3 regions of the Paucibacter sp. XJ19-41 genome follow, and region 2 is predicted to be linked to each of the others. Evidence: predicted binding sites of a transcription regulator. Region 2 holds the regulator's gene; each other region holds the start of a gene.
The links. The regulator FNR, encoded in region 2, switches genes on or off when oxygen is low (the NO sensors DNR and NnrR bind a similar motif). The targets are predictions, from matches to a motif close to TTGATNNNNATCAA.
Positions count from the first base shown of each region.

Region 1: a site for FNR is predicted at 1,734-1,747, ahead of PO768_RS19185 (OmpW/AlkL family protein). Genes of this name have one in related genera too.
Region 3: a site for FNR is predicted at 1,589-1,602, ahead of cyoA (ubiquinol oxidase subunit II). Genes of this name have one in related genera too.

Region 1 covers NZ_JAQOWX010000080.1:3,463-6,733, reverse strand. Annotated here, with positions in the region: gene PO768_RS19195 (DUF1579 domain-containing protein) at 11-547, shown strand; gene PO768_RS19190 (NIPSNAP family protein) at 538-897, shown strand; gene PO768_RS19185 (OmpW/AlkL family protein) at 1,048-1,659, opposite strand; gene metF (methylenetetrahydrofolate reductase [NAD(P)H]) at 1,803-2,633, opposite strand; gene PO768_RS19175 (TlyA family RNA methyltransferase) at 2,630-3,271, opposite strand, start outside.
Region 2 covers NZ_JAQOWX010000173.1:719-3,989, reverse strand. Annotated here, with positions in the region: gene ccoG (cytochrome c oxidase accessory protein CcoG) at 1-857, shown strand, start outside; gene PO768_RS26685 (hypothetical protein) at 885-1,136, shown strand; gene PO768_RS26680 (hypothetical protein) at 1,136-1,384, shown strand; gene fnr (fumarate/nitrate reduction transcriptional regulator Fnr) at 1,386-2,120, opposite strand; partial or broken gene hemN (oxygen-independent coproporphyrinogen III oxidase) at 2,300-3,271, shown strand, end outside.
Region 3 covers NZ_JAQOWX010000133.1:10,429-13,699, forward strand. Annotated here, with positions in the region: gene cyoB (cytochrome o ubiquinol oxidase subunit I) at 1-436, opposite strand, end outside; gene cyoA (ubiquinol oxidase subunit II) at 468-1,529, opposite strand; gene PO768_RS24425 (MFS transporter) at 1,635-2,945, shown strand; gene PO768_RS24430 (PEP-CTERM sorting domain-containing protein) at 2,950-3,271, opposite strand, start outside.

The DNA of each region.
Region 1 (3,271 bases), on a different contig from region 2:
GCAAGCGGGCATGCCAGATCCAACCAGCACTCCAAGCACACCCAGCACCGGTGCAGCTTCTGACTTCGACTTCTTTGTCGGATCCTGGCAGATACAGCACAGTCGGCTCAAGGAACGGCTGACGGGCTGCCAGGAATGGGCGCAATTCGAGGGCAGTTCTGTCATGCAAAAGCTGCTCGGGGGCCATGCCAATGTGGATGACAACGTGATTCACCTGCCCGATGGCGACTACCGGGCCCTGACCATCCGAAGCTTCGACGCGGCCAGTGGTTTGTGGTCGATCTGGTGGTTGGATGGTCGTCATCCAGGGCGACTCGATGTGCCTGTTGTGGGTGGCTTCAAGGACGGCAAGGGCTACTTCTACGCCGACGACATTCATAACGGCCACGCCATTCGCGTTCGTTTCTTGTGGACTCAACGCTCTGAACTGGGGCAACCACGTTGGGAGCAAGCGTTCTCCACCGATGGTGGTGTCAGCTGGGAAGTCAATTGGGTGATGGACTTCCGCCGTACCGACGGTGTTGCGGGAACACTTGGATGCCCGTAATCGAAATTCGCAGCTACCGGCTGGTGCCGGGCAGCCGAGATCGGTTCCACCAGCTGATCGACCAGCAAAGCCTGCCGCTGATGCTGGACTGGGGTATTGACGTCGTGGACTTTGGTCCCTCATTGCACGACGCTGATGGTTATTTCCTGATTCGCGCTTTTCACGACATGGTCACGCTTGAAGTCGCCCAGGCCGCCTTCTACGCGAGTCCGGCCTGGCGCAACGGGCCACGCGAAGCCATCGTGAGCTTGATCGCTTCAGACAGCAACGTCGTGATGGAGATGAGCCACGACCGCATTGAGGCCTTGCGCAACCGAACCATCGCCACCAATGGACGGCTCCCCGATTGACGCACCCCAGAAACAATTGGACAACACAGACCGATTGCCACCCTCGACAAGTAGACATCGGCAGGCCCCAGAATGAAGTCTCGGGGCGCCGATGGTCCTTGGCTCAGCGGTGCGGGCGAGTCGCACGGCTCTTCTTCAGGGCGGGTGGGCTTAGAAGCGCCAGCCCAGACCCACGCCGACCAGCAGCGGGTCGACCTTGAACTTGCCAGCCGACTGGCCGTGCGAGTAGACGGTGGTGTCGATCTGCACCTTCTTGATGTCGACGTTCAGGAACAGGTTCTTGGCCAGCTCGATATCGGCGCCGACCTGCAGCGACAGGCCGTAGCTGTTCTTCTTGATGCTGGGGGCCAGCGCGGCGACCACTGCCGGCGCGAAGTTGACGCTGGAGAAGCGGGTGTAGTTCAGGCCGGCGCCGATATAGGGGCGGAAGGTCGCGGTGGGCGCGAAGTGGTACTGCAGGCTCAGGGTCGGCGGCAGATGCTTGAGCGAGCCGATCTTGGCGCCGCCGGCCTTCAGATCATGCTTTTGCGGATAGGTCAGGACCAGCTCGGCCGCGATGTTCGGCGTGAAGAAGTAGCTGATGTCGACCTCGGGGATGGTCTTGTTGTTGATCGCCAGACCGAGACCGGTGCTGTCCTTGTTGGCCGCGTCGAGATGCACGGCACGCACACGCACCAGCCAGGGCTCTTGCATGGCCTGTGCCTGGGCGGTGCCGGCCAGGCTGAGAGCGGCGAGGGTGGCGAGGACGATCTTCTTGGACATGGGACAAGCTCCTTGTTGATGGGACCCGTGTGGCCCCGATGAAGCTATTGGAGGCGCTCATCCCGGGTTAACCCTTGATCTGACGCAAGCATAAAAAAGCCCCCGCACGGAGGGCTGGCGGAGTTTGCGCTGGCTCAATCTTGTCAGCCGAGTCTGAGGCGTTTGCACAACTCCAGGGTCAGCGCCGACTGGTTCAGCGTATAGAAGTGGATGGCCGGCACGCCGCCGGCGATCAGGCGCTCGCAGACCCGCGTCATCACATCCAGGCCGAAGGCGCGGATCGAGGCCGCGTCGTCCATATAGCCTTCCATCTTCAGCGCCACCCAGCGCGGGATCTCGATGCCGTCGCGCTGGGCGAACTGGGCGATGCGGGCGTAGTTGTGGAAGGGCATGATGCCCGGGATGATCGGTGCGTCCACACCCAGGGCCCGCACCTCGTCCACGAAGTTGAAGTAGGCGTCGGGGTTGAAGAAGAACTGCGTGATCGCGGCGCTGGCGCCGGCGCGCATCTTGTCGGCAAAGTGCTGCAGATCGCGCGCCGCGTAGCGCTGCTGCGGGTGGTACTCGGGATAGGCTGCGACCTCGATCTTCCAGTCCGGGCCCTGGGTCTCGCGGATGAAGCGCACCAGCTCGGCCGCATAGCGGAACTCGCCGGCCGTGGCCGTGCCGCTGGGCAGGTCGCCGCGCAGCGCGACCACGCGGCGGATGTTCTGCGCCCGGTAGGTGGCCAGGATCTCGGCGATGTTCTCGCGCGTCGAGCCGACGCAGCTCAGATGCGGCGCGGCCTCATGGCCCATCGCCGCGATGTCCATCACGGTGGCCAGGGTCTTGTCGCGGGTGGAGCCGCCGGCGCCATAGGTGACGCTGAAGTACTGCGGCTGCAGGACGCTCAAGTCCTGCACCACGTTCTTCAGCTTCTCGGTGCCCAGCGGCGTGTTGGGCGGGAAGAATTCGAAACTGACAGCGGTCGTCATGGTTGTTGTGCCCACAAGAAGAACTCTTTATTGCCATCACCGCCGGTGATGGCGCTCTCGAAATAGCCGCGCACCTGCCAGCCCAGCGCCGCCGCCGCCTCGCGCGCCCGGGTCTCCAGCAGCGGGTACTGGGCCGCATCGCGCACCAGGCCGCCGCGACCCAGGGCCTTGGGTCCCAGCTCGAACTGCGGCTTGATCAGCAGCAAGACCTGGCCCCCCGGCGCCAGCCAGGGTGCCAGGCGCGGCAGTTCGCCCAGCATCGAGATGAAGCTCAGGTCGCCAACGATCAGCGCAAAACGCTGCGCCGGCTGGTACTGCCGCACATGCATGCCCTCGATGGCCTGCACCCGAGGGTCGCCCGCCAGGCCTGCATGCAGCTGGCCATGGCCCACATCGATGCCGACCACCCGCGCCGCACCGCCTTTAAGCAGACAGTCGGTGAAGCCGCCGGTGCTCTGGCCGATGTCCAGCACGGTCAGCCCGCCAAGGACCAGCCCGCTGGCCTTCAGCGCGCCTTCGAGCTTGAGCCCGCCGCGCGAGACATAGCGCAGCTCCGCGTCATCGGTGATGCGGAACTGGGTGACCTCCAGCAGGTCTTCGCCGGCCTTCTTCACCGGCGTCCAGCCCTGGGCCGAGGC
Region 2 (3,271 bases):
AATGGTTCTGGATCCTGTTTTACGGCTTTGCGACCTATGGCAATGCCGGCTATATGCGCGAGCAGGTCTGCAAATACATGTGTCCTTATGCGCGCTTCCAGAGCGCGATGTTCGACAAGGACACGCTGATCATCAGCTACGACGCCGAGCGCGGCGAGCCGCGTGGCTCGCGCAGCAAGAAGGCCGATCCTGCCGCACTGGGCCTGGGCTCGTGCATCGACTGCACCCTGTGCGTGCAGGTCTGTCCGACCGGCATCGACATCCGCAAGGGCCTGCAGTACGAGTGCATCGGCTGCGCCGCCTGCATCGATGTCTGCGACAGCGTGATGGACAAGATGAGCTATCCGCGCGGCCTGATCCGCTATGACACCGAGAACGGCCTGTCCCAGCATCTGAGCCGCCGCGAACGCCTGCTGCGCATCTTCCGGCCGCGGGTGTTGATCTATGGCGCGGTGCTGCTGCTGATCACCGCCGGCCTGTTCACCAGTCTGGCGCTGCGCGCGCCCTTCAAGGTCGATGTGGTGCGCGATCGCGGCGCGCTGGCGCGCCTGGTCGACGACGGCTTCATCGAGAACGTCTACCGGCTGCAGATCATGAACACCACCGAGGCCGTGCAGCACTATCGTATCGAGGCCGAGGGCCTGCCCGGGCTGGCCACTGCGCAGCCGGTGCGGCTGGAGGTCGGGCCGGCCGAGGCCCGCTGGGTGTCGGTGGCCTTGCGGGTGCCGCCGCAGAGCGCGGCCCAGGCCGGCAGCGGCGCCCATGAGATCCGTTTCGCCATCGAGCGCGAGGCTGGGGCGGACGAGCAGCCCGCCTATGCCTTGAGCGAGAAGTCAACCTTTGTCGTGCCGCGCTGAGCGTGGCGGCATCCTGCAGGAGCAAACATGAGTCAACCGCAAGCAAGCAACACGCCGAGCCGACCCTGGTGGCGCGAATCGATGATGTGGCTGGTGATCGGCGGCCCCAGCGTGGTGGTGGTCGCGTCCTTTGTGACGCTCGCGCTGGCCATCACCTACCCTGACCCGGTGATCGAGGCGGTGCCGGCTCAGGCCAGTGCCGGCAGTGAAGCGGCAATGAGTTCGGCGCAGACACCGGCCATGAAGGCCCGCAACCATGCCGCCACCGGGGGGCGCTGATGGACGAGCCATCATGGCGCTCGCGCCTGGTCATGGCCATCCTGTGGCCTTCGTTCTTGATGGCTGGGGTGCTGGATGTTCTGGTCTTCAGCCTGCTTGATCCGGCCGCATTGGTCGAGGCCAGCTCACTGTCCGGCACCAGCATCTACACGCTGGGCTTTCTGGGCTTCTGGATCGTGACCGGGCTGAGTTCGGCGCTAAGCCTGTGGCTGGCCGGCTTGCCGCTCGCTACAAAGGACGAGCGCTGAATCAGCAGTTGCTGCTGTTCACCAGGCGCTGCAGGCCGGCCTGGTCGAGGATCTGGATCTGGCGCTGCTTGACGTCCAGCAGGCCCTCTTCCTGGAACTTCGAGAAGGTGCGTGACACGGTCTCCAGCTTCAGGCCCAGATAGCTGCCGATCTCTTCGCGCGTCATGCGCAGCACCAGGCTGGAGGCCGAGAAGCCGCGCGCCTGCAGGCGCTGAGTCAGGTTCAGCAGAAAGGCGGCCAGGCGCTCCTCGGCGCGCATGCTGCCCAGCAGCAGCATCACGCCGTGGTCGCGCACGATCTCGCGGCTCATGATCTTGTGGAACTGGTGCTGCAGATCGGTGAACTCGCGCGACAGCTCCTCGAGCTGCTCGTAGGGGATCACGCAGACCTGGGAGTCTTCCAGCGCCACCGCGTCGCAGCTGTGGCGGTCATTGCTGATGCCGTCCAGCCCCAGCAGCTCGCCGGCCATCTGGAAGCCGGTGACCTGGTCGCGGCCGTCCTCGGACGACACGCAGGTCTTGAAGAAGCCGGTGCGCACCGCGTAGAGCGACTGGAAGGCGTCGCCGGTGCGGAACAAGGTGTCGCCGCGCGCGACCTGGCGGCGCGTCGCCACCAGGCTGTCGAGCTGCTCCAGATCGGGCTTGGACAGGCCCACCGGCAGGCACAGCTCGCGCAGATTGCAGCTGGAGCAGGCGACCTTGAAGGGCTCGATCTTGATGGCGGGTGCGGTGCTCATGCCGCGCATTATGGTCTGCCCGGGGCAGCCGCTCGCCTCGCCGGTGTCCGGCTTGGGCGAAGAGTGGAGGGGTGTCAGCATGATGTTCCTCAAGGTTGCCGTGATTGTTGTCGGGGCCATGCGCAGCAAGCTTGATGCAGGTCAATTGCCCGCCAGCTAGGCTTGGCACAGTGGCGGACATGCCAAACAGCACCACCGCCACAGCTCTGGGTATCAGCGAAGAACTGCTGCGTCGCTACGACGTGGCCGGCCCGCGTTACACCTCCTACCCGACCGCCGACCGCTTCGTCGAGGCCTTCACGGTGGCGCAGTACGAACAGGCGCTGGCCCAGCGCGCCAGCGGCTCGCTGGTCGGCGGCGGCACGCCGCTGTCGGTCTATGTGCATGTGCCGTTCTGCGAATCGGTCTGCTACTACTGCGCCTGCAACAAGGTCATCACCCGCCACCATGAGCGGGCCGGCGAGTATCTGCAGGCCCTGAGCACCGAGATGGACCTGACGCTGGCCCATCTGGGCCGTGCGCAGACCGTGTCGCAGCTGCATCTGGGTGGCGGCTCGCCGACCTTTCTGAGCGATGCCGAGCTGAGCCGGCTGATGCTGGATCTGCGCAGCCGCTTCAGGCGGGCGGCCGGCGCCGAGATCTCGATTGAGGTGGATCCGCGCACCGTTACCGAGCAGCGCCTGACGCATCTGCGCAGCCTGGGCTTCAACCGGCTGAGCTTCGGCGTGCAGGACTTCGATGCCGAGGTGCAGAAGGCGGTGCACCGCATCCAGAGCTTTGACAGCGTGGCCAGCCTGATGAGCCAGGCCCGCGCGCTGGGCTTCGAGTCGACCAATGTCGACCTGATTTACGGCCTGCCGCTGCAGACCCCCGAGTCTTTTGCCCGCACCGTTGCCCAGGTCGCGGCGCTGCGGCCCGACCGCATCGCGCTCTATGGCTACGCCCATCTGCCGCAGCGCTTCAAGCCGCAGCGCCGCATCGACATCGCCCAGCTGCCGCCGGCCGCCGACAAGCTGCACATGCTCTCGGGGGCGATCAGCGGTTTCATTGCCCAGGGCTACAGCTATATCGGCATGGACCATTTCGCCTTGCCGACCGACTCACTGGCGGTGGCCAAGCGCCAGGGGCGCCTGCACCGCAACTTCCAGGGT
Region 3 (3,271 bases), on a different contig from region 2:
AGGGGAAGGCCACATCGCGCGCACCGATCTGCAGCGGGATGAGGTAGTTCATGAAGCCGGTCACCAGCGGCATCGCGACGAAAAAGATCATGATCACGCCGTGCGCCGTGAAGATCTGGTCGTAGTGGTGGGGCGGCAGGAAGCCGGCGTTGTCGCCAAAGGCCATGGCCTGGTGGGCGCGCATCATCAGCGCATCGGCAAAGCCGCGCAGCAGCATCACGATGCCCAGCACCATATACATGATGCCGATCTTCTTGTGGTCGATGCTGGTGATCCAGTCGCGCCACAGCGGGCCCCAGACCCGGTACTTGGTCATCACGGCCAGCAGCGCCGTGCCGCCCAGCAGCACCATCGCGAAAGTGGCCCAGATGATGGGGTCATGGGGAATCGCATCCGGGCCGAGGCGGCCGAACAGGAGCGTGTTGAAATCTTGCATGGAGAGGGTCTCGCTCTGTATCCGGTTCGCGTCAGGGCTGGCTGCGCGCGAGGCTGAAGTCGCCGGCGTTCTCGGGTGTGCACAGCGCGGCCACATAGCTGCGCTCGGCAATCCCGTCGCCAGTGCGCCAGGTCTTGCTCGACAGGCCGTCAATGCTGCCCTTGCCCAGGCCGCCGGCGGCGTCGATCGCCATCATCTGGGCCATGCACATCTTGCTGCCGTCGACGCAGCGGTTCAGGATCGCGTCGTACAGGCCCGGGGCCACCGTCGCATAGCGGCGCACCGGCTCGCGCGCGCTGGGCTGCTCCAGCTGCAGATAGTCGGCGCGGGTCAAGGCCTGACCCTCGGCCTTGTTCTTCTGCACCCACTGCTCGAAGCCCGCCTCGGACAGGCCGTGGAACTTGAAGCGCATGTGCGAGAAGCCATCGCCGCTGAAATTGGCCGAGAAGCCCTCGAACGCACCGGGCTTGTTGATCACCGCATGCAGCATGGTCTGCATGCCGGGCATCGCATAGATCTGGCCGGCCAGCGCCGGGATGTAGAAGGAGTTCATCACCGTGGACGCGGTGATCTTGAACTGGATCGGCCGGTCCACCGGCGCGGCCAGCTCATTGACCGTCGCGATGCCCTGCTCGGGGTAGAGGAACAGCCACTTCCAGTCCAGCGCCACGACCTCGACCACCAGCGGCGCCTGGCCCTGCGGCACCGGCCGGCCTTCGGCGATGCGGTCCAGCGGGCGGTAGGGGTCGAGCTTGTGGGTGCTGATCCAGGTGATCGCGCCCAGCGCGATGATGATCAAGAGTGGCGCGCCCCAGATCACCAGCTCCAGCCGGGTCGAGTGGTCCCAGTCGGGGCTGTAGGTGGCGGACTTGTTGTTCTGGCGGTAGCGCCAGGCGAACAGCAGGGTCAGCGCGATCACCGGCACGATGATGATCAGCATCAAGATCGTCGAGGTGACGATCAGCTGCGCCTGCTGCTGGGCGATATCGCCCGAGGGTTTCATCACCACCATATTGCAGGCGCCCAGCGGCAGGGCCAGGGCCAGCAGGCCCAGTCGTGCTAAGGTGGTGTCGACTAAAGGTTTTGGGGACATCGGGAATACCAGGCCGGCGGGAAAACGCTAGTTGCGCATCGGTCGGAAATGTATCTTGATTGACCCAAATCAACGATAGGACATTTTGTCCAAGGCAAGCGAGACATGGCCAGCAGTAACACCCTCACCCACCCCGGCATCCAGGGCACCGAGCCCGAGCACAGCCTGGCGCCCGGCGATATCGCGGTCGGCGTCGTGATCGGCCGGGCCTCCGAGTACTTCGACTTCTTTGTCTACGGCATCGCCTCGGTGTTGGTCTTCCCGGCGGTGTTCTTCCCCTTCGCCGACCGGCTGGAGGGCACGCTCTACGCCTTCGCGCTGTTCGCCTTTGCCTTTGTGGTGCGGCCGATCGGCACGGTGGCCGGCATGGCCATCCAGCGCCGCTGGGGCCGCAGCGCCAAGCTGGCCTCGGCGCTGTTCCTGCTGGGCTGCTCGACCGCCGGCATGGCCCTGCTGCCCGGCTATCACAGCCTGGGCCTGGGCGCGATCGCGCTGCTGGCGCTGTTCCGCATCGGCCAGGGCCTGGCCCTGGGCGGATCCTGGGACGGCCTGCCCTCGCTGCTGGCGCTGAACGCGCCGGAAAACCGCCGCGGCTGGTATGCGATGCTGGGCCAGCTCGGCGCGCCGCTGGGCTTTTTGATCGCCTGCGGACTGTTTGCCTACCTCTGGGGCAGCATGTCCGAGCACGACTTCCTCGACTGGGGTTGGCGCTTCCCCTTCTTCGCCGCCTTCGCGATCAATGTGGTGGCGCTGTTCGCGCGGCTGCGCCTGGTGGTCACCCATGAGTACGAGCGCGAGCTCGATGCCAAGGAACTGGAACCCTGCGATGTCGGCGAGTTGCTGCGCAGCCAGGGCAGCAATGTGCTGATCGGCGCCTTCGCCGCGCTGGCCAGCTATGCGCTGTTCCACATCGTCACGGTGTTCCCGCTGTCCTGGATCATGCTGTTCTCGGAACGCCCGGTCGGCGAGGTGCTGGTCGTGCAGGTGATCGGTGCGCTGCTGGCGGCTGGCGCGATGCCGCTGTCGGGCCTGCTGGCCGACCGCATCGGCCGGCGCCGCACCCTGGGCATGCTGGCGACGGCCATCGGCGTGTTCAGCCTGTTCGCGCCACTGCTGCTGGACGGCGGCCAGGTGGGCCAGGACGCCTTCATCCTGCTCGGCTTCGTGCTGCTGGGCCTGAGCTACGGCCAGGCGGCCGGCGCGGTGACGGCCAACTTCCTGCCGCGCATGCGCTACACCGGCGCTGCGCTGACGGCCGATCTGGCCTGGCTGATCGGCGCCGCCTTCGCGCCGCTGGTGGCGCTGGGCCTGTCGGCCCGCTTCGGCCTTGCTGCCGTCACGCTCTATCTGCTGTCGGGCGTGGCCTGCACGCTGCTGGCGCTGCGCGCCAACCGGCTGCGCAACGCCCGCGACTGACTCATCAGCCCGCCGCCTGGCGCGCCCGGCGCCAGCCCAGCAGGGCGAGGCCCAGAGCCAGCAGGGCCCAGCTCTGCGGCTCGGGCACCGGCGCCGTATTGCCGAAGCCCTTGCCATAGTCAAAGCCGCTGCCCGAGCGCAGGTAGTAGCTGGCCGGGTCGAGCAGCGCACCGCTAACACCGTCGTAGAGGCTCAGGCCCATGAAGCTGGCGGTATTGCCGTAGTCGGCGCTGTAGCTGCAGCCCCCTGACGGCGCCGGCAGATTCGGGGGCAGCGCCGACAGCGTGAACAGGCACTGCGACCGCAGCGCCAGACGCCATTCCACA